Linked DNA regions of Actinopolymorpha cephalotaxi. The protein of the gene in region 2 interacts with the protein of the main gene of each other region in a pairwise test. Links are inferred from orthologs where the notes say so. Each region holds a gene or a part of one and is shown on either strand. Other genes may lie near its edges. The genes, in order: FHR37_RS04280 and FHR37_RS11730.

Region 1 (14,528 bases), 1.7 Mb from region 2 along the record:
ACCACACCCGCCTCGTCGGGAACGATGTCCTTCAGCAGTGCCTTGAGCCGGCTGCGCTCGGTGTCGGGAAGTTTGCGGCTGATGCCGTTCATCGAGCCGTGGGGTACGTAGACGAGGTAACGGCCGGGCAGGCTCACCTGGCTGGTCAGCCGGGCACCCTTGTGGCCGATCGGGTCCTTGGTGACCTGGACCAGCACGCTCTGCCCAGACTTGAGCGCGAGCTCGATCCGGCGGGGCTGGTTCTCGTGGCCCAGGCTGGTCCAGTCGACCTCGCCCGCGTAGAGCACCGCGTTGCGGCCGCGGCCGATGTCGATGAACGCCGCCTCCATGCTGGGCAGAACGTTCTGCACCCGCCCGAGGTAGACGTTGCCGATCATCGACGACTGCGACTCGCGGGTGACGTAGTGCTCGACGAGTACGTCGTCCTCGAGCACCGCGATCTGGGTCCGGTCACGCTGCTGACGGATCACCATCGTGCGCTCGACGGCCTCACGGCGGGCCAGGAACTCCGACTCGGTGAGGATCGGCGGACGACGGCGCCCGGCCTCCCGGCCCTCGCGCCGCCGCTGCTTCTTGGCCTCGAGCCGGGTCGAGCCCTCCAGGGCGCTCGGCTCGTCGTCGCCCTTACGGGGTTCGCGCACCTTGACGACGGTGTGCTCGGGGTCGTCGGGCGAGGCGTCCGCGGACTCACCGCGACGGCGGCGACGGCGCCGGCGGCGACGCGAGCCGCCACCGTCCTCGTCGGAGTCGTCGTCCTCGGAGTCGTCCGACGCCTGCGACTCCGGGGACTCCCCCGCGTCGTCGGTGCCGGCCTGGCCCCCGTCGTCGGAGGTGGAGTCGGTGGAGTCGTCGTCGGCGCCGGTCTTGTTCCTGCGGCGCCCGCCACGACGGCGACGGCGACGGCGTCCGCCCTCGGACTCCTCGCCGTCGTCGGAGTCGTCGCTGTCGGGTTCCTCCGCGACGGGCTCGGCCTTGCGGCCACGCCGTCCGCGGGTGGACCTGCCGGCGCCGTCGGCGGACTTGTCCGCCTCGGCGGCCTGGTCCTGCCGGTCCTGCTGGTCGGTGTCCGCGGTCTCGGAGGTCACCGAGGTCGCCGCGGTCTCGGAGGTGGCCGCCGGCTCGGCGGCTTCCGCGGCCGCCCCGCCGCGGGTACGCCGGCGCCGCGACGGCTTCTGCTCGCCGGACTCGGCCTGCTCTCCCGCAGGAGACTTCGCGGCGGGAGCCGTCGGTGCGGTCTCGATCGCCGGCGGCTGGAACAGCACGGTCGGCGGCTGGAAGGCCACCACCGGCGGTGCCTCGGTGGTCGCGGCGGGCTGGGTCACTGCCGGCTCGCCACCTGTGACCGGCGCCGACTCGGCCGGCACCGACTCGGCCGGCACCGACTCGGCCGGCGAGGAGGTCTCCGGCTGGGCGTTCTCCTGCGGAGTGTCGTCCGCCTGATCCGGCTTCGGCTGATCGTCCTTCGGGGCGGCGGCCTTCTTGGCCCGGGTGCGCTTGGCGGCGGCTCGCTTACGGGGCGCCGGCTTCTGCTCCTCGGCCGGACCGTCGGTCACGCCGTCGGGCGCACTGTCGGTCGCACTGTCGGCTGAGCCATCAGCCGAACCTGACGGGGACTCCGCTTCCGCGGCGGGCTCGGCCGGCGCGGCGGCAGCCTTCTTCGCCCGGCTCACACGCTTACGGGTGGTGCGGCGCGGCGTGGTGGGCTCCGCCTCCTGCGGCGGGCCGTCTGCCTGCGGCGGCGAGCCGCCGGTGTCGGCAGCGGGTCGATCGGAGTGTTCGGGTGTCGCGCCCGTTTCGGCGCCGGGCTCGTTTTCGAGCAAGTCTGTCTCCTGTCAGCCCCCGGGCTGGTGAGCCGCGCGGAGGCCTGTGTCGGTCGTCAGGGTCACCGGCAGGCGGCCTCGACGTAAGTCGCTTGTCAGTCCCGAGCGAGAGCCGTAGCTTCGCTTCGGAACCGCGACGGCGCCTTCGCCACGGCATCGCTCCCGATCGGTGTCCCCAACCGCGTCAACGGCTCCTGTCACTCACGAGGTGACGGAAGCGTCGCGGTCGGGGGCCAGCGGGTCGCCCACGGTGCCGGACTCCTCGTCCCACGGGCCCTGGCTCCGCCGGGTCATGCGATGTGGTGGCGGAAGCTCGAGCCCAGACGCCAGGCGGAGCCCAGCGAGGACGTCGTCGGGTCGCACAGCGGGCGTTCCGTGCCGCACGACCACCTGCAGTATCGCACAAGGAATCGAGAGGTCGGTCGTACCGCCGGACGGTGCGCCCGCGGCCGGTTCCGGCCGGGTCAGGTCGAGCCGCCGGACGGCGTCCCGAATGTCGAATACGCGAAGTCCGTTCTTGGTGAGACGCTCCACCTCCACTACGTCGCGGGCGAGGAACGCCTCGACCGCCGAGGCCAGGTCGCCGGCGGCTTCCACCGGGCAGGCGATCTCCCAGAACGAGGCCTGCAGCCGGTCCGCCAGCGCGCCCGACCCCGCCTCGACGACCTCCAGCACGTCCAGCCCGTCGGGCAGCGCGGCGTCCAGCCCGGCACGCAGCGCCTGCGGGTCGCAACGCACGGCGACACCGAGTTCGGCGTACTCCGCCTCACTGGCGGCCCCGGTCGGCGCGGCACCCGCGTAGGAGATCTTCGGATGCGGACTGAAGCCGGCGGAGTACGCGATGGGTACGCCGGCCCTGCGGACGGCACGCTCCAGCGCCCGCTGGAAGTCGCGGTGACTGGTGAAGCGCAGCCGTCCCCGCTTGGCGTACCGGAAGCGCAACCGCTGCACGGTCGGCGGGGTGTTGCGGTCGGGTGGCTTCGGTGTCCGGCTCATATCGCCGCAGACCCTATCGGTCGGCCCGCGCCGGCCGGTCGGTCAGCCGGTCAGCCGGAGTCACGGCTGCCGGCGGGGGCGACGAGCTCGGCCTGCCGGGTCTGGGAGACCCCCACGATGGGGAGCATCTTCTGCCCGGTCGGGCCGACCTGGATCTCCGTACCCATCTGCGGGCAGACACCGCAGTCGAAGCACGGCGTCCAGCGGCAGTCCTCGACCTCCACCTCGTCCAGCGAGTCCTGCCAGTCCTCCCACAGCCACTCCCGGTCCAGGCCGGCGTCGAGGTGGTCCCACGGGAGCACCTCGGTCTCGCCGCGTTCGCGGGTGGTGTACCAGTCGAGGTCGACGGGCTCGCCGGCCAGTGCCTCCTCGCACGCCTTCACCCACCGGTCGTAGGAGAAGTGCTCGCTCCAGCCGTCGAACCGGCCGCCGTCGGCCCACACAGACCGGATCACCCGGCCCACCCGGCGGTCACCGCGGGACAGCAGTCCCTCGACCACCGAGGGCTGCCCGTCGTGGTAGCGGAGCCCGATCGCCTTGCCGTACTTCCGGTCGCTGCGGATCGCGGACCTCAGCTTGGACAGCCGGGAGTCGACGTTCTCCCAGGACTCCTGGGCGGCCCACTGGAACGGCGTGTGCGGCTTGGGCACGAACCCGCCGATGGACACCGTGCACCGGATGTCGTTGCGCCCGGACACCTCGCGTCCGGTGGCGATCACCCGCTGGGCCAGGTCGGCGATGGCGAGCACGTCCTCGTCGGTCTCGGTCGGCAGCCCGCACATGAAGTACAGCTTCACCTGCCGCCAGCCGTTGGCGTACGCGGTGGCGACGGTGCGGATGAGGTCGTCCTCGCTGACCATCTTGTTGATGACCTTGCGCAACCGCTCGCTGCCACCCTCGGGCGCGAACGTCAACCCGGACCTGCGGCCGTTCCGGGAAAGCTCGTTGGCCAACGTGACGTTGAACGCGTCGACCCGCGTCGACGGCAGTGACAGGGAGACGTTGCTTCCCTCGTACCTGTCGGCCAGCCCCTTGGCCACCTCGCCGATCTCGGAGTGGTCGGCGCTGGACAGCGACAGCAGGCCGACCTCCTCGAAGCCGGACGCCTCCACGCCGTTCTGCACCATCTCACCGATCGTGGAGATGTTGCGTTCGCGTACCGGCCGGGTGATCATCCCCGCCTGGCAGAAGCGGCAGCCGCGGGTGCACCCGCGGAAGATCTCCACCGAGAAGCGCTCGTGCACCGTCTCCGCCAGCGGGACCAGCGGTTGCTTGGGGTAGGGCCACTTGTCGAGGTCCATCAACGTGTGCTTGACGACGTGCGACGGAACGCCGCTGCGGTTGGGGGCGACCCGCTTGATCCGGCCGTCGGGGAGATAGTCGACGTCGTAGAACTTGGGTACGTAGACCCCGCCGGACACGGCCAGCCGGAACAGCAGTTCGTCCCGCCCGCCCGGGCTTCCCTCGGCCTTCCACTCCCGGACCACCTCGCTGATCGCGAGGACGACCTCCTCCCCGTCGCCGAGGACGGCGGCGTCGAGGAAGTCGGCGATCGGCTCGGGGTTGAACGCCGAGTGGCCGCCGGCCAGCACGATCGGATGCTCGTCGGTGCGCTCGCAGGCCTCCAGCGGGATGCCGGCCAGGTCGAGCGCGGTGAGCAGGTTGGTGTAGCCGAGTTCGGTGGCGAACGACACACCGAGAAGGTCGAACGCACCGACCGGGCGGTGCCCGTCGACGGTGAACTGCGGGATGGCGTTGTCCCGCATCACCTTCTCCATGTCCGGCCACACGGAGTACGTGCGCTCGGCCAGGATCCAGTCGCGTTCGTTGAGCACCTCGTAGAGGATCTGCACGCCCTGGTTGGGCAGCCCCACCTCGTAGGCGTCGGGATACATCAGCGCCCAGCGGACCTGGGTGGAGTCCCACTCCTTGACGGTCGAGTTGAGCTCACCGCCGACGTACTGGATCGGCTTCTGTACCGCCGGTAGCAGGGGCTCCAGCCGGGGGAACAACGACTCCACGGCCATGGTTCTCAGCACACCTTCGATCGGGGTCTCGTCGGCCAAAGCATCCAGGGTAACCGCCGGCCGGGTCCCGGCCCGGGCCGCCGGTCCGCCGGGCGGGTTCGGCACGGGTTCGGCACGGGTTCGGGGCGGGTTCGGGGCGTCCGACGAGGCTTTGCCGCAGGGTCGGCCGGGCGGGCGAGGCCGTTCCCCCTCGAGAGGGAGGCAACACCAGGTCTGCTCCGGCCAGCGTGAAAGCCATGCGATTTCTCGACGGAACGCGGATCGGCCGCGACGCGGACGGCTTCGACAAGCTGGACGGCCTGGATCCCCTGAACTGCCTCGAGTGCCACCCGCGAGGAGATGCCGGGGTCCGGCGAGGCCCGGAAGCCGCCGCGAACCCGCCCCGACCCGAGGTCCACTGGTCGGCGCGGTTGCCGGCGCTGGTGATCGGGTGGGCCCTCGCGTACGGCGCACTTCGGACGTACTGGGCACTCGGCCACCGGCCGTGGTTCCCGCCGATCGGGCCGGACCTGCTGGCGTTCTCCGGCTGGGGCGTGGTCGTCCTGTGCGCGGCGGCGGCCGTGGTGGCGCTCGGCATCCGCCTGCTGGTCGGCCCGCTCGGCGTGGTCTCCGGACGCGGCGGTCCGGCCGGGCCGCGGGTCACCGGGGCCCGGGCGGTCGCCGGCTGGACCGTGGTGGCGCTCGCCTGGGCCGTGAGCGCGGTGATCACCTCCGCCGCCTGCCTCCTGCTGCTCGACGTCGTGGGACTGCTGTTCGTCGGCACCCGCGTTCCGTTCGACGTGGGTGCGCTGCTCAGCCGGGCCGGCTGCATGGCGGCCGCGGTGCTGGTGGGCGGGACCGCGCTGGCGGCAGGCCGGCGGCTGCGGGGAGGCTGCCTGGGCTGTGGGCGGCCGGCGCGTCGCACCCCGGCCGGGTCGTCCGGGTCCACCGGGCCCGTCGGCGCGGAGACCCCCGGGATCGCCGGGACCGACGGCGAGGTGCGGGCACCGTGGTGGGCGTTCGCGGCCGGTTACGCGGCGGTCCTCGGGTGCGTGATCCGGTTCGGCGCCCAGGCCCTGATCGGGTTCGGCCCGGAGGCGGCACCCGCGACCGGATCCGCGGGAAGGGTGGCGGGCCTGGCGTTCCTGGCGGCCGCCGCGCTCGCGGGCACGTTGCTGCCGCTGGCGCAGGTCCACCGCTTCGGGCGGACCTGGCCCCGCTGGGTGCTCGGCCTGGCCGGCCGCCGGGTGCCGCGGTGGCTGGTCCTCGGCCCGGGGCTGGGCGTCTCGGTGGGAATGACGGCGTACTTCGGGACCGGTCTGGTCCAGCTCCTCACCGAGCCGGCGAGCGCGGCGCAGGCCGACCCGTACCCGTCCTGGTTCATGGGAGTGGCCATGTCGGCGTACCTCGTGTGGGGAGCCGGCCTCGGCGTCGCCGCGCTCTCCTACCGGCTGCTCACCCGGCCGCGGTGCACCTGGTGCGGAGCGCGGGCTCGGTAGCCGAGGTCTGGCGGTTGAGGTAGATCCTGCCGGTGCGGGCGGAATCCTGGCGGCACGGGCAGGATCTGGGGTACGGCGGGATAATGTCCGCGCGGTGGGCAGGGCAGGGACGCAGTCCCGGCCCGTCGCCTGCGGAGCGCCCACCTCTACTGACGCAGCACGGGGAAGGCGGCCATGACCGACCAGCAACCCGAACCCAGCCGGTCCGAGCAGTCGGGACCTGACCACCCGGCGGTGGGCGAGGCCTCCATCCTGGCCTCCGACGCGGAGCGGGAGGCGGTCGTCTCCCGGCTCAACGCCGCGTGCGGTGAGGGCCGGCTGACGCTGGAGGAGTTCAGCGACCGACTGGAGCGTTCCTACACCGCACGCACCCGCGGCGAGCTCGAACCGCTCCTTCGCGACCTGCCGCTGGGCGCCGAGCAAGCCGCCGAGCCCGCCGTCCACCCTTCCGCGGGCCGCGGTCGCACCGACTGGCACGTGACACCACTGGGCGGACTGCGCCGGAGCGGCCGCTGGCGGATGCGCGACCAGCTGGTCTCGGTGACGCTGATCGGTGGTGTCGACCTCGACCTGCGCGAGGCGCAGCTGGACGCGCCGGAGGTCACCCTGACCTCGGTGTCGGTCATCGGCGGCGTCAGCCTGACCGTGCCGCCCGGGGTCTCGGTGGTGACCGAGGGGTTCAGCCTGCTCGGCGGCCGGCGGATCGACGTCGACGAGGTGGCCGGCGACGACGCACCGACCCTGCGGGTTCGTTCGTTCTCGGTGCTCGGTGGTCTGCGGGTGTCGAGCTCGCGGCCGTACGACGGGTTTCGCGCCGCCCGGGAGAGCAGGCGGGAGGCCCTCGCCGACGCCCGGTCCCAGCGTGGCGCGGCGCTCGCCGACGCGCGGTCCCAGCGCAGGTCCGCACTCGCCGACGCCCGGGCCGGACGCCGGGACGCTCGGCAGGCCCGGCGGGACGCCCGGCGCGACCGCCGGCGTGGCCGGTAGCCGGCGTACCGGGAAAAGCGGTACCCGCCACCCCTGGAGCCGGTCCGGGTAGGAGGTGCCGGGGTCTGATGGGAAGATGTGCCGCATGGCCGCGTTCCTGTGTCTCCCGGCAGGGTCGGGACTCACTCTCGCCGACATCGAAGACTGGGCGTCTCGCGCCCGCGCGCTCGGCGCCGGCGACGACGCCGAGGTGGTGGTCGGCGAGCCCCCGCTGGCCGACGGCGGCGAGCCGCCGACGCTGAGCGTCCCGGTCAACGTCAGCCGGACGGTCCTCCCCGACGCCTGACCGACCCGCGGCAGCACGATCCGCGCCCTTCCCCGACTCCGACCGCGTTTCCGGCCGGGTCCGGAGGCGGTTCGAGTGCACACGGGGTCACCGGCGCACAGACGTGAGGTAGGCGGCCGTCTCGGCCTGGCCGAAGTGTTCGGCCCAGCCGAGCGGGGTGGCCGCGAAGGTCGGGTCGGTGCGGTCCAGGTCGGCGCCGCGCTCGACCAGGAGGCGTACGACCTCGAGCGCGCCCGCCCCGGCCGCGTAGTGGAGCGGGGACGGCGCCGGCGAACGCTCGGGGGCGTCCACACCGAACCCGAGGTCGACGAGCAGGCGTACGGCGTCCCAGCGCTCGCGGGAGGCAGCCCGGGACACGATCCCGGGATCGTCCGCACCGAGGCGCTCGACCACGCCGGGATCCTGCTCACGCAGCCGCTGCGCCTCGGCCCGGTCACCGCGCAGGCACGCGTCGGCAAACGGGTCCTGGGGGCGCTGGTGCTGGTAGAGGTCGCGAACGACCCCGATCTCCGCGCCGTGGTGGATCAGCTCGTCCAGGATGTGCAGCGCGAACGCCGCGCCGTCGGACTCGGCGAACGGGCCGGCGATGTCACCCATCGGGCGGGCCAGCGCCTCGTCGGTCACGGCGGCGAGGCGACGGCGCCAGATCGCGTGCGCGCGTTCGAGCGCAGCGACCGCCGCGGCGGCGGTGCCCCGCGGCGCCGGCTCCTCGTCGGCACCGACCGGCAGGCCGAGCCAGGTGGCGGTCCGGTCCTCGCCGAGGACGTCCGCCACGTGGGCGATCCGCCAGGCCAGGGTGGTGAACGGCGCCGGCTGCGGGGGCATGGCCGACCCGTCGGCGGCGTACGTGCCGTCTCCGGACGGTCTCAGCGTCCAGGCGTCGGGCACCGGCTCCCAAAGGTATTCCTCGTCGGTGAGGCCACCGAGCCGGTGGTGCAGTCGTTGCCAGGCGAAGTCGGAGAGTTCGAGCAGGTGGGCCTTCATCGAACTGCTCGCCGGGTTCTTCGTGGAGGAGCCGGCCGAGGTGTCGTTCTGGGTGGTCATGGCCGCACGCTAGCCCCGGTGGCGGACAGCTCCGGTCCGGTATTTTCGGCGAACCACGTGGTCAGCGGGCGCAGCGCGGCGAACTCCGCGAGCAGCCGGTCGACCACCTCCGGCGTGTGCAGCCAGGCCTCGCCGCCGACCGGGCGGGCGGCGGTCAGCGACCGGTGGCGCAGCAGGTCCGCCCTGGGATGGCCGGGCGGGAAGCCGCGGGGCACCCGCTTGAGCAGATCGCCGCCGATCTCGTACCCCTCCTCCGCCAGGTCCTCGACGAGCCCCGCCAGCTCCGCACCGGCCTCCCCGGCCACCGCGTGCCGATAGCGCTCCACCTGCTCACCCGGCGCGTACCACCACGAGCACTGGACGGCCAGGCCGTCGAGGTCGAACGACACCCCCAGCTCGACGTTGGGCGCGACCCGGACCATGCCGACCTGCCGCTGCCAGGGCCACAGCATCTTGGCGAAGCCCCAGACGTGGAAGTCCTCGTAGGCCTCGTCGGCGCCGGCGACGTCTCGCAGCAACGCGATCATCGGCCCGCGGACCAGCCGCTCACGGTCGCCGCGATGTCGTTCGCGCTCGGCCTGGGTCGGGTCGCCGTCCAGCCGCAGCAGCACGTCGAACGCCTCCTCCGGCCAGCCGGTGCAGTGACGTTCGCCTGTTGGTTTCGAAGCTCGGTCAGGGGGCTGGTGGTCAGCAGGTCGTCCCACGGGGACCTCCCGGGCGGAAGCGCGATCGCTGGACATCGCTGGATGAGTGCGGAGCATGCCACCGCCCACCGACAACCGGCAGCGCGCGACCGCTCGGCACCTACCAGGGGCTGGCCCCCGGCGAGCGTGCGCGCAAGGATCGGCGATCTCATGGATGTCATGGACGTCAAGGACACCGCCGTGCGGCTTCTCCGGCTGCTCTCTCTCCTGCAGGCCCGCCCACACTGGCCCGGCGAGGAGCTCGCCGAACGCCTCGGCGTCACCCCGCGTACCGTCCGCCGCGACGTCACCCGGCTGCGCTCCCTCGGCTACCCCGTGCAGGCCGACCTGGGTACGCACGGCGGCTACCGGCTGGGCACCGCGGGCAGGCTGCCTCCGCTGCTGCTGGACGACGACGAGGCGGTGGCGATCGCGGTCGGGCTCGGCGTCGCCGCGACCACCGCGGTCTCCGGTGTGGCGGACGGAGCGGTCGCCGCGCTGGCGAAGCTGGACCAGGTGCTCCCGGCCAGGCTGCGGGAACGCGTGAGCGCCGTCCGGGCGAGCACCGTGCAACTGCCCGGGCGAGACCTCCCCCGGGTGGACGCCGACGTCCTGGTGGCCCTGGCCACCGGGTGCCGGCGTACGGAGGAAGTGCGGTTCGGCTACCTCGACCACCAGGGGCGGGCCGGCGAACGGACGGTCGAGCCGTACCGGATCGTGCACACCGGCCGGCGCTGGTACCTCGTCGCCCGCGACCGTGACCGGGCCGACTGGCGGACGTTCCGGGTCGACCGGGTGCGGGATCCGGTGCTGACCGGCCGGCGGTACGAACACACCGACCCGCCGGACGCGATCGCCATGGTGTCGGAAGGGACCAACCTCGCGCCGTGGTCGATCCAGGCCCGGCTCCGGGTGCCGTTCGACGTGGCGGAGGCCCGCCGGAGGTTTCCGCCCAGCGTCGGCGTCGTGGAGCCGGACGAGAGTCCCGGCGGCGGGGAGCCGGCGGCGATCCTGCGGGTGGCCGCCAACGAGCTGGGACCGCTGGTGTCGTTCGTCGCCGGGCTGGACTGCGAGGTCGACGTGCTCGGCCCGGAGGAGTTGCGGGCCGCCGTCCGCGACCACGGCGCCCGCCTGGCCGCGCGGCACGGCCACCCGCCACGCGGGTGATCACCGGCCTACCGGTCGTCGCCCGGAGGTGGTGCTCGCATAGGGTCGACGCAAGATTCCACCCGAGGCCAACCCCAGGCCGGGCACAGGCCCACCCCCACGCCCACCCCACGTCGTCGACGGAGATCACCAGCGATGCTCGACCGCGCCGAAATCGACGCCCTCTTCCCCGCGGACCTGCGCGAGCCGGCGTACTGGGAACAGCAGTACCCGCCCCGGCAGCTGCCCGAGGGTGCGAAGGTGACGCGGGTCGGTCCGTCGCCCACCGGGTCGCCCCACCTCGGCCTGCTCTACGTCGGGGCGATCGACCGGTCCGTCGCCGACGAGTCCGGCGGGCGCTACCTCTTCCGGATCGAGGACACCGACCAGGCGCGGGAGATGCCGGGGGCGCTGGAGCAGTTCGACCGGGCCTTCGCCTACTTCGCGGTGAAGCCGGACGAGTCCGACGAGCTGGGCGGCGACTACGGCCCGTACCGCCAGTCCCGGCGTTCGCACATCTACCTCAGCCACGTCCGCGAGCTGCTGCGCCAGGACAGGGCGTACCTCTGTTTCGCCACCAAGGAGGAGCTGGCGCAGATCACCGCGACGCAGCAGAAGACGAAGCTGCCGACCGGCTACTACGGGCGGTGGGCGATCTGGCGGGACGCCGAGCCCGACGCCGTACGGGCCAAGCTCGCCGAGGGCGCGCCGTACGTCGTCCGCTTCCGCGCGCCGGCCCGTCCGGGCGCGCGGACCCGCTTCACCGACGCCATCCGGGGCGAGCTCTCCCACGAGTCCAACCGCAACGACGTGGTGATCCTGAAGACCTCCGCCCAGGAGCCGCGGCTGCCGACGTACCACTTCGCGCACGCCGTGGACGACCACCTGATGCGGGTCAACCTGGTGATCCGCGCCGACGAGTGGATCTCGTCGGTGCCGCTGCACCTGCAGCTGTTCGAGGCGCTGGGGTTCGAGGCGCCGGAGTACGCCCACATCGCGCCGCTGAACAAGCAGGACGGCGGCAGCAAGCGGAAGCTGTCCAAGCGCAAGGATCCCGAGGCGTCGGTCGACTTCTTCCTGGAGGCCGGCTACCCCGCCCCGGCCACGCAGTACTACCTGCGCGGCCTGGCCAACGGCCGGCTCGCCGACCTGCCGATGGAGCAGGCGCTGTCGGCGCCGATCCGGCTGGAGGACTGCGGCGTGGCCGGTCCCCTGGTCGACCTGGTGAAGCTGTCCGACATCAGCGCCGACCACATCGCCACCCTGTCCGGTGAGGAGATCCTCGACCAGCTCTCCGTCTGGGCACGGACCTACGACCCGGAGCTGGTGGACGTCGTGGCGAACGACCGCGACCTCGCGCTGCGCGCGCTGGCGGTCGAGCGCGAAGGGGTGGAGAACCCGCGCAAGGACCTGCGCCGGTGGTCGGACTTCCGGCCGGTGTACGGCTTCTTCTTCCCCGCGCTCTTCCCGCTGGTCGCCGATCCGGGCGACGAGCGGCTGGGCGGGCTGGACCCGGAGATCGTCCGCACGCTGGCCGGTGAGTTCGCCGACGGATACCAGGAGCTGGACGACCCGCAGGAGTGGTTCGGCCAGATCCGTGAGCTCGCCGCCCGGCACGGCTTCGCCAAGAACGCCAAGGAGTACAAGCGCGACCCGGACGCCTTCCCCGGCTCCATCCGGGAGGCCTCCCAGGTGATCCGGGTGGCGCTCACCGGCTCCACCCGCAGCCCCGACCTGTTCTCGGTCGCCCGGGCGCTGGGTGCGCCGGAGGTGCTGCGGCGGGTGCGTGCGCTGACCGGCGCCCAGGCGTAGGGCCGAGGCGGGCCGCGACACCCCGATGCCGACCACGATCGGGGGTACGGGGGACGCACGCAGCCGGGCCCGTGCGCCGCGGACGGGGGTGCGAAAGCGCTCCGGGGCGGCGCTGATCGGTCCGGCGCTGGTCGCCGCGGTCGCCTACGTCGACCCCGGCAACGTCGCCACCAACGTCACCGCCGGCGCGACGTACGGCTACCTGCTGGTCTGGGTGATCGTCACCGCCAACCTGATGGCCGGGCTGGTGCAGTACCTCTCCGCCAAGGTGGGGCTGGTCACCGGGCGGTCCCTGCCGGCCCTGGTCGCCGACGAGCTCTCCCGGCCGGCCCGGTTGGCGTACTGGCTGCAGGCGGAGCTGGTCGCGGTCGCCACCGACCTCGCCGAGGTGGTGGGAGGGGCGATCGCGCTGGCGTTGCTGTTCGACCTGCCGCTGCTGCTCGGCGGGCTGGTCACCGGCACGGTGTCGATGGCGGTGCTGGCGGTGCACGACCGGCTCGGCCGGCGACCGTTCGAGCGCGTCATCGTGTCGTTCCTGCTGATCGTGACGGTCGGGTTCCTCGCCGGTCTGGTCGTCGCGCCACCGGCGCCGGGCGACGTCGCGGCGGGCATGGTTCCGGGGTTCGCCGGCCTGGACAGCGTGCTGCTGGCCACCGCGATGCTCGGCGCGACCCTGATGCCGCACGCGGTCTATCTGCACTCCGGCCTGTCCGCCGACGGTCCGGCCGCGCGCCGGCTCGCCGCCTGGACCTCCGCGGGACGGCACCCGGCAAGGCTGCTGGCGGCGGACCCCGCCGCTGCCCGGGTGCGCCGCCGTGCCGGCCGGGTGGTGCGCCGCTACCTCGCCGTCACCCGGATCGACGTGCTGGTGGCGATGGTGCTGGCCGGCACCGTCAACCTCGGCCTGCTGCTGGCCGCCGCCACGGCGCTGCGGGGCGTGCCGGGCACCGACCGGCTGGAAGGTGCGTACGCCGCGATCGCCGACCAGCTCGGCGGCGGGATCGCGGTGGTCTTCGCGGTCGGGCTGCTCGCCTCCGGGCTGGCGTCCACCTCGGTCGGCTGCTACGCCGGCGCGATGATCATGGAGGGGTTGCTGCGCCGGCGGATCCCGCTTCTCGTCCGGCGGCTGGTGACGCTGGCGCCGGCGCTGCTGCTGCTCGGGGCCGGCGTCGACCCCACCCGCGCGCTGGTGCTGTCCCAGGTGGTGCTGTCGTTCGGGGTGCCGTTCGCGGTGGTGCCGCTGGTGCTCCTCACCGCCCGACGGCGGCTGATGGGCGAGGCGACCAACCACCCGGCCACCACAGCGGCCGCGGGAGTGGTCGCCGCCGTGGTGACCGCGCTGAACCTCGGCCTGGTGGTGCTCACGTTCACCGGAACGGGTTAGCCGAGGACGCGCCGGAACGAGCTAGAGCTTAGGGAACCAGAGGGCGATCTCGCGGGCGGCCGACTCGGCCGAGTCCGAGCCGTGCACGAGGTTCTCCCGGTTGGACAGCGCGAGGTCACCGCGGACGGTGCCGGCGGCCGCCTTGCGCGCGTCGGTCGCGCCGTTGAGCGCCCGGACGACCTCGATCGCCTGGTCACCCTCCAGCACGGCCGCGAGCAGCGGACCGCTGGTCACGAAGTCGCGCAGCGGCGGGTAGAACGCCTTCTCGACGTGCTCGGCGTAGTGCACGTCAGCCGTCGCCGCGTCGATGGTGCGGAGTTCGGCGGCGACCAGCGCCAGCCCCTTGCGTTCGTAGCGGCTCAGGATCTCCCCGACCAGGCCACGGCTCACGGCGTCGGGCTTGATCAGGACCAGGGTGCGCTCGGACACGCGTACTCCTCGCGGTGGGACGGGCCTGCGTGCGGGGACGCCGGCCCGGAAGAACGGACAGAACTGATCAGACGGACAGGATGCGCAGCGTAACCGGTCACTCGGCGCGGTCCCGCTCGGCCCGGAGCGCGACGATCCGCCGGTCGAGGACGAGGCAGACGAACCACAGCACGGCGAAGATCCCGCCGAGGAAGAACATCAGGGGTACGAAGACTCCCAGCGCGATCGCCACCACCTGCAGCACCGACCCGATCACGCGACCGGCGGGGAACCGCAGCAGGCCCGCGGTGACCAGGCAGGCGACGGCGATCCCGCCGCCGACCGCACCGGCCTGGCCGCCGCCGACGCCCTCGATCGAGACGGCCACCGGGATGGCCAGCCCGACGATGATCGCCTCGAAGACGAGGACGGCCGCCAGTACCGAACGCACGCCGTC
Region 2 (14,441 bases):
GCCGGCCGGGTTCGAGGCGTGGGTGGTGCCGGCGGCGGAGGCGCGCAGGGCCGGGGGAGGACTGACGGCGGGCTCGGGGCCGGTCAGCAGGGTCCCGAACAGCACGGCCAGCACACTCAGCAGGAGCAGGGCGGAGTGAGCGGACCGCGTTGCCGGGACCGATGGGGCCGGTGGGGCCGGTGGGGCCGACGGGTTGCGTCGGTGCCGGAGGCGGCCCGCTCGGGCAGAGCCGGGGGAGGAACGCACGATGCGCCACCTCCTCCGCTCGCTTTACCGTCCCTTTACCTTACTGGCGGTGGCAAGCCTGAGCGGAAGTGGACCGAGTGGGCGGTCGGTGACCGAAGATCGTTCACATCGGAGCGGCCGGCGGGACGAGCCGGGGCCGGACAAGCAAAAGGCCCCGCCGAAGCGGGGCCCGAACTGCGTATACGGGGTGGGCGATACTGGGATTGAACCAGTGACCTCTACCGTGTCAAGGTAGCGCTCTCCCACTGAGCTAATCGCCCGCATGGTGCGAGGGGGTTGGAGGTGGAGACGGGATTTGAACCCGTGTACACGGCTTTGCAGGCCGTTGCCTCGCCTCTCGGCCACTCCACCAACGGCGCCGCCCTGCTGACCTGGATCAAAACCCAAGCCCCAGGCCCGCTCCGAGCGGACGACGGGATTCGAACCCGCGACCCTCACCTTGGCAAGGTGATGCGCTACCAGCTGCGCTACGTCCGCATGTGCCCCGAGCTGTTTCCTCGACGCGCAGTGAACATTATCGGATCCCACGCCGGGCTCAAACCGGGGGTGTCCCTATCCGTCCCAAACCGGTGCAGCCGGTCAGATCCGCGAACTCCCGGCGCAGGCGTTCAGCCTGGTCACCGGCGGTGAATCGGGGCAGCCCGTCTGCGCCGACCCGGCCCGGCGTCCAGCGAGCCCCGCGCACCGACCGCCCCTCCATGGTCAGGGTGAGCACACCTGTCGTCGACTCGCGCCGGCTGTTCCGGGAGTACCACACGAAGTTGCCCAGGCCGTACGCCACGAAGGTGCCGTCCAGCTTCCCCGCGCCCAACTGGATGTGCGCGTGGCTGCCCACCACGACGTCGGCTCCGGCCTCGGCGAGCCGCCGGGCGAGCTCGCGCTGGTCGGAGGTGGGACAGCCGACCCGTTCCTGGCCCCAGTGGAGGTAGACCACCACCACGTCCGCGTTACGCCGGGCCGCCCGCACGACGGCCACCAGCCGGTCCGGCCGTACGGCCACCGCGATTCCGGCGCTGTCGTCGTCCGCGGCGAAGTGCCGGGTGGTGGGGTCCGGCACCGCGTCCGCGCCGATCACCGCGACCGTCGTACCCCGGATCCGGGTCACGTACGGCGCGAACGCCTGGGTGGCGTCCGACCCGATGCCGACCACGGCCACCGGAGCGTGCGCAGCCGCGGCGAGGGTGTCCCGCAGCCCGACCGGCCCGTAGTCGACAGCGTGGTTGTTGGCCATCGTCACCACGTCGATCCCGGCGGCGGCCACCGCGGCGAAGGCGCTCGGCGGCGCCCGGAACCGGTAGCGCTTGTCCTCGGCCCGGCCACGGGTGGTGATCGCCGTCTCCAGGTTCGCGACGGTGAGGTCGGCACCGGACAGCTCCGGTCGCAGGGGAGCCAGCGCGGTCCCCGGGTTCGCCAGCCGCGGCCTGAGCTGGTTCTGGAAGTGGATGTCGCCGGCGAACGACAGCGTGATGGGCTCCCGCGCGTGCGGAGGCGTGACCCGGGCCGCCGGGGTGTGGGGCTTTCGTGACGTGCCGGCCGGGGTGTGAGTCGTCCCCGAGCCAGCCGGCGCCGAGACCCACGAGGCGCCGCCGGCCGGTCGGCCCTGGCCGGCGCCCGGCGGTGCGGAACACCCCGCGCCCAGGGCGAGTGCCCCTACGACGGCGTACGACACGAGCTCCTTCGCCCGGGCAGACAGCGCCCGCCCGGGCCGTCCACGACCCCCCATGGTTCGGAGGGTAGGTATCCGTGGGTGCCCGCCCGGGGCCATAGGCTGGCCGTGCTGGCCAACGGCGACCTAGGTCAGGTCGAACGTCGCAGAAAGGGACGTGTGCGCAGAATGAGAGTTTGGGTCGACGACCGCCTCGTCGAGGATCCGTACGCACCCGCGCTGGCTCCGCTGGACCACGGCGTCACCGTCGGCGACGGTGTGTTCGAGACGCTCAAGGTCGTCGCCGGCCGGCCGTTCGCACTCACCAGGCACCTGGACCGGCTGGCCCGCTCCGCGAACGGCCTCGGGCTCACCGGGCTCGACCTGGCCGCCGTACGCCGCGGCGTCTCGGCCGTCCTGGACGCGTGGGACCAGCCCGACGGCCGGCTGCGCATCACCGTCACCGGCGGGCCCGCGCCGCTCGGGTCCGAACGCGGCGACCAGGGGCTGACCCTGATGGTGGCGATCGCCGACCTGGCGGCCCGCCCCGACTCCACCGCACTGGCCACCGTTCCGTGGCCGCGCAACGAGCGCGGCGCCCTGGCCGGGCTGAAGACGACGTCGTACGCGGAGAACGTCGTCGCGCTCGCCCACGCGCGCGAACGCGGCGCGACCGAGGCGTTGTTCGCCAACACCGTCGGCAACGTGTGCGAGGGGACGGGCTCGAACCTGTTCGTCGTACTCGGCGGAGAGGTCTACACCCCGCCACTGTCGGCGGGCTGCCTGGCCGGCGTGACCCGCGCCCTGGTGCTGGAGTGGTGCGGGGCGTACGAGAAGGACCTGCCGATGAGCGCGCTGGAGGAGGCGGAGGAGCTCTTCCTCACCTCGACCACCCGCGACGTGCAGGCGGTGAACTCACTGGACGGGCGGAAGCTCACCGCTCCCGGTCCGGTGACCGCGCGCGTGATGGCGGAGTTCGCCCGCGCGGCGGCCGACCGGATCGATCCCTGACCGGAGCGCGGCCGGCGACACACCGTGACCGCGCGACTGTGCCGAGGTTCCGTACGCAACGTCGAATCGACCCCGGACCACCCAGAGGTGGGCCGGGGTCGATCCGCGCGTAGCCTGGCTAGACCGCCGGGCCGGAGCTGCGACGCAGTTCCTCGACCAGCAGGTCGAGGTCGACGTGCCCGCTCTCCTCACCCGGGGGGATCAGCGAGTACGTGCTCTGCAGGAAGGTCGCGAGGCCGTCCGCCGGAGCATGGAGCACCGCCTCCCCGTCGGGGGAGCGGAGCTCGATGAGCACGATGGCGCGGCCCGTCTCGTCCACGAGGGGCGAAACGTGCACGTCACCGTCACCGGTGGGACGGAACAGACCTTCGGACAGGAGTTCCCTGGCGAAGACCCAGCGGACACCGCGGGGTTCGCCGGTATGGAACACCGCGTCGACGGCATACGGGTCGGCGGCGTCGTATCGGAGCTCTGCGGTCAGCCGCAGCGCGGCTCCCGTTCCGTCGATGAGACGAAGCGGCAGCGCGTGCGTGATCGAAGCGGGGAGTGCATCCATCGGGGGGCGGGGGCCTTTCCGTGGGTGGTGCGGGACCGGCGGTAGGGCCATAGCGCGAGAGTCTGCTACTCCAAAGTCCCTTGCATCAAACCGGGAAGGTGGGTGCGTCCCGGTCTGGTCGAATTCGCCCCGCCAAACTTCTCAGTATGCGAGACGAGATCGCGGTTTTCCCTTCCGCAGAAGGGGGTCGGACCTCACGGTAGGCTCTGCGGCTATACCACTGGCAGTGGGGGCATTATGTCTCCGGGCCCCGCGCTCAAACCATAACGGACGAAGCGCGGAGAACCACGCAGGAGGATTCGTGAGCGCCTACCGACACACCGACCACGGCGAGGGTGTGGCCGATGGACGGCAGGCCGTCGCGCCTCCGCGCCCCGACCGGCACAGCGTCGAAGGCGTCGCCGACAACTCCGAGAACGACACCGAAAACGACACGCCGCCCGGGTCGGACGATCGGGGATCAGCCGACCACGAAGGCCATCAGCCGCAGAGCGAGCACGACGGCGAGCATCGGGACGGACCCGACGGCGAGCGCAACGGTGAACACGATGGTGAGCACGACAGCGAGCACGACGGTGAACACGGGAAGAAGCACCGGCCCTGGCGCCGGATCCGCTGGCACCACCGCGCGCGCCGCCGCATCCGCCGCCACCCCACGCTCAACGCCACGTGGCGCGGCGCGGTGTTCGTGGTCGGCGTACTCCTCATCGTCGCCGGGCTCGTCATGTTCATCGCGCCCGGTCCGGGTTGGCTGACGGTCATCCTCGGACTCGCCGTGCTGGCCACGGAGTTCGCGTGGGCGCACCGGACTCTGGAGTGGTCGAAGGACAAGGCCCGCGCCGCCGGTGAGAAGGCGATGGACCCGAAGGCCCGCAGGCGCAATCTCCTGATCGGCGCCGGCGTGGTGGTGCTCGTCGCCGCTGCCGCCGCTGCCTGGGTGGTGACGCAGGGATGGCCCGGCCCGGTCGTCTCCGCCTGGGAGTGGGTCCGGTCGTTGCGGTAGATGGCGATGCGCTAGGGTTTCTGTCGCCCCGCTCGGGGCGTGCAAGAGGGGCGATTAGCTCAGCGGGAGAGCGCTTCGTTCACACCGAAGAGGTCACTGGTTCGATCCCAGTATCGCCCACCGAAAGCACTGCAGATCGAGAGCTCGTCGCCGACGCCGGTGACGAGCTCTCGTCGTTTGTGTCGTTCGTTCGCGTCATGTGCGGTCCGCGCTCGTCACCGGTCACGTTCCGTGCGCCGAGGGTCGTCGACGGATCGGCCGCGACGTTCCGGGGCCGGCCGGACGGAAGCACCTGAGTCTGCGGCCGTTCCCCGGCGGGCCGTTCAGACGGAGGTGACCACGACGTCCAGCGGCCAGGGACGTCCGCGCTCGGGGCGCTCGGCCTCGACCTGGTAGCCCAGCCCCCGCAGCACCTCGACCAGGTCGGCGGGGCGGCGTGGGGTGTCGTCGCTGTTCAGCAGGTCGCGGACCAGCCGGCCCTTGGTGGCCTTGTTGAAGTGGCTGACGACGGTACGGCTGGAGGCGTCGCCGGGCCGCGTCTCCTGCAGCACCCGCACGGTCGCGGTGCGCCCGGCCAGTTCGCCGGTGGGCGTCCAGGCGGTGGCGTACGCCGAGGAGCGCAGGTCCAGCACCAGCCCGCGGCCGGCAGCACCGGCGATCGCGGCCGGCATGCTCTCCCGCCAGAAGGCGCCCAGCGGGCCGACGCCGGGCAACCGGACCGTCATCGAGCAGCGGTACGCCGGAATGCGGTCACGCAACCGGACCGCGCCCCACAGGCCGGAGCAGACCAGCAGGAAGCGCTGCGCCCGGCGACGCTGTACCGCCCCGAGCGAGGCCAAGTCGAGTGCGTCGTACAGCACTCCGGTGTACAGCCTGGCCGCCGGCAGCGTCGGCGCGTCGCGCAGGCGCGCGTCGCGTTCGACCTCGCCGCGCTGGCTCGCGGACAGCCCGAGCACTGCCATCGCCTCGTCGGTCCGCTCCGTGTCGCCGCACAGACCGGCCAGCGCGTCGAGGACCTTCGTACGGGCCGGGGTGAGTTCGGGCAGCGACAGCGAGTCCAGGTCGACCGGACGTCCTCTGCCGGGGGCGGCCTTGCCCTCCGAGGGCGGCAACAGGATGAGCACGAACGGGAGGGTAACCGGAACGCGCGGTACCGCGGTCGTCCCGGGGATGTCGGATCCGGGCGGCATGATGCCGGGATGGCGGAACGCCACGAAGGTGAAGGTTCAGCTACGTTGGGTGGACTGGTTCCGGACTGGTTCCGGCCCGGTCGCCGGTGTGTTCTCCGGCCGGTCTTCGGTGTGGTTGACGGCGTGTTGGAAGGGACGGACTCGTGGGGCACACGATCGGTATCGACCTGGGCACCACCTACTCCGCCGCCGCGCGGGTGAACGACCTCGGCAAGCCCGAGATCGTGGTCAACCGGGACGGCGAGCGCCTCACGCCGTCGGTCGTGCTGTTCCAGGACGAGTTGCCGATCGTGGGCACGATGGCGAAACGCTCCGCGGTGACCGCGCCGCTGGACGTCGTGCAGTTCGTGAAGCGGTCGATGGGCGACCCGAGCTGGAAGTTCGAGACCAGCGGCGGGACGACGTACCGGCCGGAGGAGATCTCCGCGATCATCCTGCGCCGCATCAAGGACGACGTCGAACTCGCGCTGGGTTCGCCGGTGACCGACGCGGTGGTGACCGTCCCCGCGTACTTCGACGACGCCCCGCGGCGGGCGACCATCGACGCCGGCCGGATCGCCGGGCTGAACGTCGCCCGGGTCCTCAACGAGCCGACCGCCGCGGCACTCGCCTACGGCGTCGAGCACGAGGTCGAGGGCACCGTGTGTGTCTACGACCTCGGCGGAGGGACGTTCGACGTGACCGTGATGCGGGTGGGCGGCGGCGACTTCGACGTGCTCGCCACCCACGGCGACCGCAACCTCGGCGGCTTCGACTTCGACAACCTGCTGATGCGCCTGCTGGACGAACGCTTCCAGGCCGCCGGTGGGCCGAGCCTGCTGGACGGCGCCGAGGCCGAGGCGGACCTGCGGGAGAAGGCCGAGATCGCCAAGCGCAGCCTCACCACGGTCGAGCAGACCCGGGTGGTGCTGTCCGGCGGCGGGGTGTCGAAGGTCGTGCCGCTGACCCGGGCGGAGTTCGAGGACGTCACCTCCAGCCTGGTCAGCCGCACCCGCGACATCGCCGAGATGGTCGTCGGTGACGCCGGCCTGGACTGGCCCGGTGTCGACCACGTGCTGCTCGCGGGCGGGTCGACCCGGATGCCGATGGTGCGGGCGATGATCGGGAAGGTCGCCGGTCGGGAGCCCATCCGTACGGTCAATCCCGACGAGGTGGTCGCGCTGGGTGCGGCGATCCAGGCGCACCTGGTCGACCTCGACAAGGTCACCGGCGAGAGCACGAACGGCAGCGCCTCCGGCACGGTCGACGGCATCAGCGCGGAGCCGCTGCCGGTGCTGGCGTCGGCGGTGACCCGCCCCCGGGTGCGCGACGTCACCTCGCAGGGGCTGGGCGCGCTGGCCGTACGCCGCGGCGCCGCCTCGGCCGAGGACGTGGAGAACGTCGTCATCATCCCGGCCAACACCAAGATCCCCGCCAAGCGCGGCCAGGTGTTCGAGACCATCGAGAACAACCAGACCCGGCTCAAGGTCGAGGTGACCCAGGGCGACGACGACGACCCCGACTACGTACGCGCGATCGGCGAGCAGACCTTCGACATCCCGCCCTATCCGGCGGGCGCGCCGTTCGAGGTGGTCTACGCGTACGACATCGACCAGACAGTCTTCATCGAGGTGCACGACAAGACGTCGGGGGAGCGGATCGGCACCTTCGAGGTGAACAACGTCGCCACGATGGCCGAGGGCGAGGTCGCGTCGGCCACCGACCGGATGCGGCTGCTCGACATCAGCTGAGCCGACGAGCCGACCGATGACGACCGAGCCGACTGTGCTGACTGAAGACGACTGAGACCATGCCCGTCGACTACTACGAGATCCTCGAGGTCGCGCCGAGCGCCGGCGCCGAGCAGATCCGGGCGGCGATCACCGCGCAGCGCCGGGTCTGGGTGCGCCGCCAGTCCAGCCCGGACCCCGAGCGCCGGGCCTACGCCGAGCAGCGGGTGCGTGACGTCGACGCGGCGGAGAAGGCGCTGCTGGACCCGGCGGCACGTTCGGCGTACGACGAGAAACTCGCCCGGGCCCGGCAGGCCGCGGCGACCGCGGGCGGCGCGACCGGCCCCGGCGGCGGCGTTCGCGACCGGGTGCCCGCGCCGGCCCCCGCACCGGGCGGGCCGAGGGGGTCGAGTGGCTCCGGCTCCGGCGGGACCGGCTCCGGCGGCCAGGGCTCGTCCGGTCACCGCCGCGATCCCGACCTGCACGACCACCTGCGCCGGGGCGACCGCTACCTCGAGCAGGGCAGGTGGCGCCTCGCCCAGGCCGAGTACGACTACGTCCGTGAACGCGAGCCCGGCAATCTCCGCGCGCTCACCGGCCTGGGTGCCGCCCAGGTCGGTGCCGGCAAGGTGAAGGAGGGGCTGGCGGTCCTGCAGCGCGCGGCCGAGGCCAACCCCGAGGCGGAGGACGTCAAGGTCGCGCTGGCCACCGCGCTGTACGAGGTGGCCGTCACCAGCGTCGACCACTGGGGCGACGGCCGGGGAACCGACCGGCCGGTCATCACCTCCCGGCGGCAGTACACCCTGGTCCGCCGGCACCTGCGCCGCATCCGCAAGCTCGGCCTGACCGACTGGAACGTGACGATGTACGCCGAGGAGCTGAAGGACCTGCTCGCCGAGGCCCGCGCCCCGGTGTGGGTGCGCAGCCGCTCGCTGCGGCTGTACCTCGTCCCGCTGGCCGGCGCGATCCTGTTCGTCGCCCTCGCCCACGTGCAGAGCCTGCGGGTGGTGGGCGCGTGCTGGATCGTGCTGATTCTCGTGCTGTACGTCTTCCGCCACCGGCAGCCGGCCTGGAAGCAGCACCGGCGCGGATACGGCCGCGGCCGGGGCGGCGGCCGCGGGCCCACCTACGGCGGAACCTTCCGGAAGGGAATCTAGGCATGTCCGAACGAACCTCGCAGCCGGTGAGGCAACCGGCCGAGCAGCCTGACGGGGGGCCGGCCGCGCAGCACCTGGCCGGGTCGCCGGAGGTGGCCGAGCTGGCGAAGGAGGTGGCCGCGCTGCGCGACCTGTTCCAGCGCCGCCTGCTGGAGGACCAGGCCCGGCAGCGGATGTACGACGAGCTGTACCGCCAGCTGGAGTTCGCCCGGCAGGGCCTGGTCGAGGAGTTCGTGGCGCCGCTGGCCCGGGAGATCCTGCTCGTCGTGGACCGGATCGACGCGCTCACCGGCCAGGTGGCCCGTGACGGGAACGCGAACGATGCCGCGGACGACGCCGGAAACCTCGGCTCGGTGCGCGCGGAGCTGCTGGAGATCCTGCACCGGCGCGGCCTGCGCGAGGTCGACGCGACAGGTCAGGAGTTCGACCCCCGGGTGCACGAGGCGGTGGCCCGGGTTCCGGTCGAGCCCGGCGACCAGGTGGGCCGGGTGGTGGAAGTGCGCCGGCCCGGCTACGCGCTGGCCGACCGGCTGCTGCGCCCCGCCCAGGTCGGGGTCGGCTACCGGCCGGCCGGTGCGCGGTCCTGACAGGCGCGTGCGGCGGCTCCGGGACACCCGGGGGCACCGCATAGGATCGCCGGGTAGTCCACTCAGTCCACTCGCTGTCCCCGTACCCCCGGAGGAGCCCGAAGTGTCCGAGATCACCGTCACCGTCGTCCGTTCCGGCGAGCACGCCGAGGCCGAGGTGACGACGGGCACGACGGCCGGTGCGGCGCTCGGCGTCCAACCGGGCGACCGCTCCGTCGTGGCCGCCCGGGTCAACGGCGAGCTGCGCGACCTCGCCTGGCCGCTGTCGGCCGGCGACGAGGTGGAGCCGGTGGCGATCGACAGCACCGACGGCCGGGCGATCCTGCGGCACTCCACCGCGCACGTGCTGGCCCAGGCGGTGCAGGAGCTCTTCCCCGAGGCGAAGCTCGGCATCGGCCCGCCGGTGGAGAACGGCTTCTACTACGACTTCGACGTCGCCGAGCCGTTCCATCCCGACGACTTCAAGCGCATCGAGAAGCGCATGCAGGAGATCGTCAAGGAGGGGCAGGCGTTCTCCCGGCGGGTGGTCGGCGACGACGACGCCCGCACCGAGCTGGCCGGCGAGCCGTACAAGCTGGAACTCATCGGTCTCAAGGGCGGTGCCGGCGCGGCCGCGGAGGGCGCCGGCGTCGAGGTGGGCGGCGGCGAGCTGACCATCTACGACAACCTGCGCCGCGACGGCGAGCTGGCCTGGAAGGACCTGTGCCGCGGACCGCACCTGCCCACCACCCGCACCATCCCGGCGTTCAAGCTGATGCGGGTGGCGGCGGCGTACTGGCGGGGCAGTGAGAAGAACCCCCAGCTGCAGCGCATCTACGGCACCGCCTGGGAGTCCCGCGACGCGCTCAAGGCCTACCTCCAGCGGCTGGAGGAGGCCGAGCGGCGCGACCACCGCAAGCTCGGCCGCGAGCTGGACCTCTTCTCCTTCCCCGACGAGCTCGGCTCCGGCCTCGCGGTGTTCCACCCCAAGGGCGGTGTCATCAAGCGGGAGATGGAGGACTACGTCCGCCGGCGCCACCTGGAGGAGGGCTTCCAGTACGTCGGGACGCCGCACCTCACCAAGCAGGGGCTGTTCGAGACCTCCGGGCACCTGCCGTACTACGCCGACACGATGTTCCCGCCCATGGAGCTGGAGGGCGCGAACTACTACGTCAAGGCGATGAACTGCCCGATGCACAATCTGATCTACCGCTCGCGGGGCCGCTCCTACCGCGAGCTGCCGCTGCGGTTCTTCGAGTTCGGCGCGGTCTACCGGTTCGAGAAGTCCGGCGTCGTGCACGGCCTCACCCGGGTGCGCGGCATGACCCAGGACGACTCGCACTCCTACGTCGCGCCCGAGCAGGCGGCCGACGAGATCAAGCACCTGCTCGGCTTCGTGCTCGGGCTGCTCAAGGACTTCGGGCTGGACGACTTCTACCTCGAGCTGTCCACCCGCGACGACTCCGACAAGTTCATCGGCTCCGACGAGCAGTGGGCCGAGGCCACCAAGATCCTCGAGGACACCGCCAAGGAGACCGGCCTGGAGCTGGTGCCCGACCCGGGCGGCGCGGCGTTCTACGGCCCGAAGATCTCGGTGCAGACCCGGGACGCGATCGGGCGCACCTGGCAGATGTCGACCATCCAGTACGACTTCAACCAGCCGGCCGGGTTCGGGCTGGAGTACCAGGCGGCCGACGGGTCGCGACAGCAGCCGGTGATGATCCACTCGGCAAAGTTCGGGTCGATCGAACGGTTCCTCGGCGTCCTGGTCGAGCACTACGCCGGCGCGTTCCCTCCCTGGCTGGCGCCGGTCCAGGTGGTCGGGATCCCGATCACCGACGAGCACGTGCCCTACCTCCGCGACGTCGCCGCGAAGCTCGCCGAGCACGGCATCCGGGTCGAGATCGACACCTCCGACGACCGGATGCAGAAGAAGATCCGCAACGCGCAGAAGCAGAAGGTGCCATACATGCTGCTGGCCGGCGACGACGACGTCGCCAAGGGTGCGGTGTCGTTCCGGTACCGCTCCGGTGAGCAGAAGAACGGCGTGCCGGTCGACGAGGCGGTGGCAGAGATCCTCGAGGCCGTACGCAGCCGCGTCCAGGTCTAGGTCCGTTCCGCGGCGGCGTGCGTGATCGCGGTCGTCGGGCACACCTGCGTCGAGACGACCGTGCCCGACGGCCTGCTGGGCGACGCCGACGCGTTCGGTGAGCACGTCCTGTCCACCTCGGTGTCCGGGGTCGGCGTCAACGTGGCGTCGGCGCTGCACACGCTGGGTCAGGACGTCCGCTTCGCGTCGGTCGTCGGCCAGGACCTGCTCGGTGACGTGTGCGTACGCACGCTCGCCGCCCGCGGGCTGGACCCGACCCATGTCGTACGGGCGACCCCCGCCACCGCGCAGTCGCTGGTGCGGTACGACCCGGACGGCCGGCGCCGCAACCTCGTCGACCTCAAGGACGTCCAGCGCGCGGCGTACCCACCGGAGCTGGTGCCCGGACTGCTCGCGGACGTACGGCTGGCCGTGCTCGGCACCATCGGCTACGCCCGCCCGCTGCTGGCCGAGGCCCGTGAGCGCGGGGTGCCGGTGGCCGCCGATGTCCAGGCGGTGTCCGGCCCGGACGACGCCTACAACCGTGACTGGCTGGCCGGGGCGGACCTGCTGTTCGCCTCCCACGAACGCCTCGACCTCCCACCTGGGGACTTCGTCGCCGCGCAGCACCGTCGGCACGGAACCGCCGTCGTCGTGGTCGGGCTCGGAGCGGACGGCGCGCTGCTCGGTGTCCGCGGCGAACCGCCCGTGCACGTTCCTGCCGTCCGCACGCGGGCCGTGGTCAGCACGGTCGGGGCCGGCGACGCGTTGTTCGCCGCGTTCCTGGACGGGTGGTCCCGCGGACTGGACCCGCGCGCCGCGCTGTCGAGGGCGGCGTACTTCGCCTCCTGGAAGGTCGGCGCGGCCGGGGGAGCGGCCGGGTTCCTGGACCGGGACGGCCTCGATGCCCTGGTCGCGGCCGGGCCCTGAGCGGCCCTGGGTCGCACCGAGCGGGCACTGATCGGGCACTGATCGACACAAGTGCGGAGTCCCGGCAGGATGGACGAGTCGGGCCGTCGCCGGTGCCAGCCAGATCGTGTCAGGAGAGTGCGGATGTACGACTACGACCTGCTCGTCATCGGATCCGGGCCCGGCGGCCAGAAGGCCGCGATCGCCGGTGCCAAGCTCGGCCGCCGCACGGCGGTGGTGGAGAAGCGGCACATGATCGGCGGTGTCTGCATCAACACCGGGACCATTCCGTCCAAGACGCTGCGCGAGGCGATCCTCTACCTCACCGGGCTCAACCAGCGGGAGCTGTACGGCTCGGCGTACCGGCTGAAGGACGACATCACCGTCGCCGACCTGTCCGCGCGTACCCAGCACGTCATCGGCCGCGAGATCGACGTGATCCGCAGCCAGCTCGCCCGCAACCGCGTGCAGATGCTGTTCGGCGTGGGCAGGTTCGTCGACGACCACACCGTCGCGGTCACCGGACCCGACGGCGGCGTACGCACCGTCACCGCCGACCGGATCGTGATCGCGGTCGGCACCCGCCCGGCCCGGCCGTCCTCGGTGGCCTTCGACGGTCGCAGCATCGTCGACTCCGACCAGCTGCTGGAGATGGACCAGATCCCGTCGTCGATGGTGGTGGTCGGCGCCGGGGTGATCGGTATCGAGTACGCCTCGATGTTCGCCGCCCTGGGCAGCAAGGTCACGGTGGTCGAACGCCGCGACCGGATGCTGGACTTCTGCGACCTGGAGATCGTCGAGGCGCTGAAGTACCAGCTGCGCGACCTCGCGGTGACGTTCCGGTTCAACGAGACGGTGGCCCGGGTCGACCACCACGACGGCGCGACGCTCACCGTCCTGGAGAGCGGCAAGCGGATCCCGGCCGACACGGTGATGTACTCCGCGGGCCGGCAGGGCGTCACCGAGGGGCTCGAGGTCGGCAACGCCGGGCTGGAGGCCGACGCCCGCGGCCGGATCAAGGTCGACGAGTTCTACCGCACCGCCGTACCCCACATCTACGCCGTGGGCGACGTGATCGGCTTCCCCGCGCTGGCGGCCACCTCGATGGAGCAGGGCCGGCGGGCCGCCTACCACGCGCTGGAGGAACCCGTCGGTACCGAGATGGGCGAGCTGCAGCCGATCGGCATCTACACGATCCCCGAGATCAGCTACGTCGGCCGCACCGAGGACGAGCTGACCGAGGCGAACGTGCCGTTCGAGGTGGGGATCTCCCGCTACCGCGAGCTGGCCCGCGGCGCCATCCTGGGCGACAGCTACGGCATGCTCAAGCTGCTCGTGCACGCGGAGGAGCGGACGCTGCTCGGCGTGCACGTGTTCGGCACCGGAGCGACCGAGCTGGTGCACATCGGGCAGACCGTGATGGGCTGCGGAGCCACCGTCGACTACCTCGTGGACGCGGTGTTCAACTACCCCACGCTGGCGGAGTCCTACAAGGTCGCGGCGCTGGACGCCATGAACAAGATGCGGGCCGTGCAGCGCTTCCTGACCTGAGCCGGACCGGACTCGGCGACGGGCGAGGCGCGCACCGGCCGGGCGCCGTCCGTAAGATCTGCTGGGTGGACGAGCCGGAGCACCAGCACCAGCCGGATCAGCCCGACCAGCCCGAGCGGCAGGAAGGCGTCGGCACCCCCGACGCGTTCGAGCGGCTGTGGACGCCGCACCGGATGGCCTACATCCTCGGCGAGAACAAGCCGCGCGGCGACGGTCCGGGCGACGGATGTCCGTTCTGCGACATCCCGGACCGCTCCGACGAGGACGGGCTGGTGGTCACCCGCGGCAAGGTCGCCTTCGCCGTGCTCAACCTCTACCCCTACAACCCCGGCCACCTGATGGTCTGCCCGTACCGCCACGTCGCCGACTACACCGAGCTCACCGACGAGGAGACCGACGAGGTGGCCCGGCTCACCAAGCAGGCCATGCGTGCGGTGCGGGAGGTGTCGGGCGCGCAGGGGTTCAACATCGGGCTGAACCAGGGCCCGGTCGCCGGCGCCGGAATCGCCGCCCACCTGCACCAGCACATCGTGCCGAGGTGGGCGGGCGACACCAACTTCATGCCGATCGTCGGCGGAACCAGGGTGCTGCCGGTGCTGCTGCGCGAGACCCGGGCGCTGCTGGCGAGGTCCTGGCCGACCGACTGATCCCGTACGACTGATCCCGTACGACTGATCCCGTACGACTGATCCCGTACGACTGATCTCGTACGACCGACTCGTACGACCGGCCCGGCGGGCTCAGGTACCCAGCTCGTGCCCGACGGTGGCGTCCACGTGGCCGGGCACCTCGTCGTGCCGGTCGCCCAC

The links.
Region 1: the proteins of FHR37_RS11730 (region 2) and FHR37_RS04280 interact in binary tests that used the Escherichia coli proteins (3 or more experiments, as listed by UniProt). The link is inferred for Actinopolymorpha cephalotaxi from one-to-one orthologs.

The regions. Positions count from the first base shown.
Region 1 is NZ_JACBZA010000001.1:945,846-960,373, reverse strand. What follows is about bases 11,632-14,528. They hold FHR37_RS04280 (Nramp family divalent metal transporter), read left to right. Parts: upstream 11,632-12,394; coding sequence 12,395-13,663; downstream 13,664-14,528. Other genes in these bases: FHR37_RS04265 (bifunctional folylpolyglutamate synthase/dihydrofolate synthase), read right to left, coding at 14,527-14,528; FHR37_RS04270 (DUF4233 domain-containing protein), read right to left, coding at 14,190-14,522; ndk (nucleoside-diphosphate kinase), read right to left, coding at 13,685-14,092; FHR37_RS04285 (glutamate--tRNA ligase), read left to right, coding at 11,632-12,279. In the rest of the region: FHR37_RS04330 (ribonuclease E/G), read right to left, coding at 1-1,820; FHR37_RS04325 (TIGR03936 family radical SAM-associated protein), read right to left, coding at 2,022-2,816; FHR37_RS04320 (TIGR03960 family B12-binding radical SAM protein), read right to left, coding at 2,867-4,843; FHR37_RS04315 (hypothetical protein), read left to right, coding at 5,080-6,321; FHR37_RS04310 (DUF1707 SHOCT-like domain-containing protein), read left to right, coding at 6,496-7,308; FHR37_RS04305 (hypothetical protein), read left to right, coding at 7,394-7,594; FHR37_RS04300 (DinB family protein), read right to left, coding at 7,682-8,638; FHR37_RS04295 (DUF2461 family protein), read right to left, coding at 8,635-9,249; FHR37_RS04290 (helix-turn-helix transcriptional regulator), read left to right, coding at 9,493-10,488; more of FHR37_RS04285, read left to right, coding at 10,624-11,631. UniProt on the Escherichia coli protein: H(+)-stimulated, divalent metal cation uptake system. Involved in manganese and iron uptake. Can also transport cadmium, cobalt, zinc and to a lesser extent nickel and copper. Involved in response to reactive oxygen.
Region 2 is NZ_JACBZA010000001.1:2,613,611-2,628,051, reverse strand. The notes cover bases 7,502-10,311. They hold FHR37_RS11730 (nucleotide exchange factor GrpE), read left to right. Parts: upstream 7,502-8,519; coding sequence 8,520-9,104; downstream 9,105-10,311. Other genes in these bases: thrS (threonine--tRNA ligase), read left to right, coding at 9,208-10,311; FHR37_RS11735 (J domain-containing protein), read left to right, coding at 7,502-8,517. Also shown: FHR37_RS11790 (hypothetical protein), read right to left, coding at 1-105; FHR37_RS11770 (CapA family protein), read right to left, coding at 782-1,969; FHR37_RS11765 (aminotransferase class IV), read left to right, coding at 2,081-2,902; FHR37_RS11760 (SsgA family sporulation/cell division regulator), read right to left, coding at 3,021-3,458; FHR37_RS11755 (TIGR02611 family protein), read left to right, coding at 3,760-4,461; peroxide stress protein YaaA, read right to left, coding at 4,785-5,585; FHR37_RS11740 (Hsp70 family protein), read left to right, coding at 5,795-7,381; more of FHR37_RS11735, read left to right, coding at 7,441-7,501; more of thrS, read left to right, coding at 10,312-11,193; FHR37_RS11720 (carbohydrate kinase family protein), read left to right, coding at 11,215-12,102; sthA (Si-specific NAD(P)(+) transhydrogenase), read left to right, coding at 12,226-13,632; FHR37_RS11710 (HIT family protein), read left to right, coding at 13,788-14,279; FHR37_RS11705 (cupin domain-containing protein), read right to left, coding at 14,373-14,441. UniProt on the Escherichia coli protein: Participates actively in the response to hyperosmotic and heat shock by preventing the aggregation of stress-denatured proteins, in association with DnaK and GrpE. It is the nucleotide exchange factor for DnaK and may function as a thermosensor.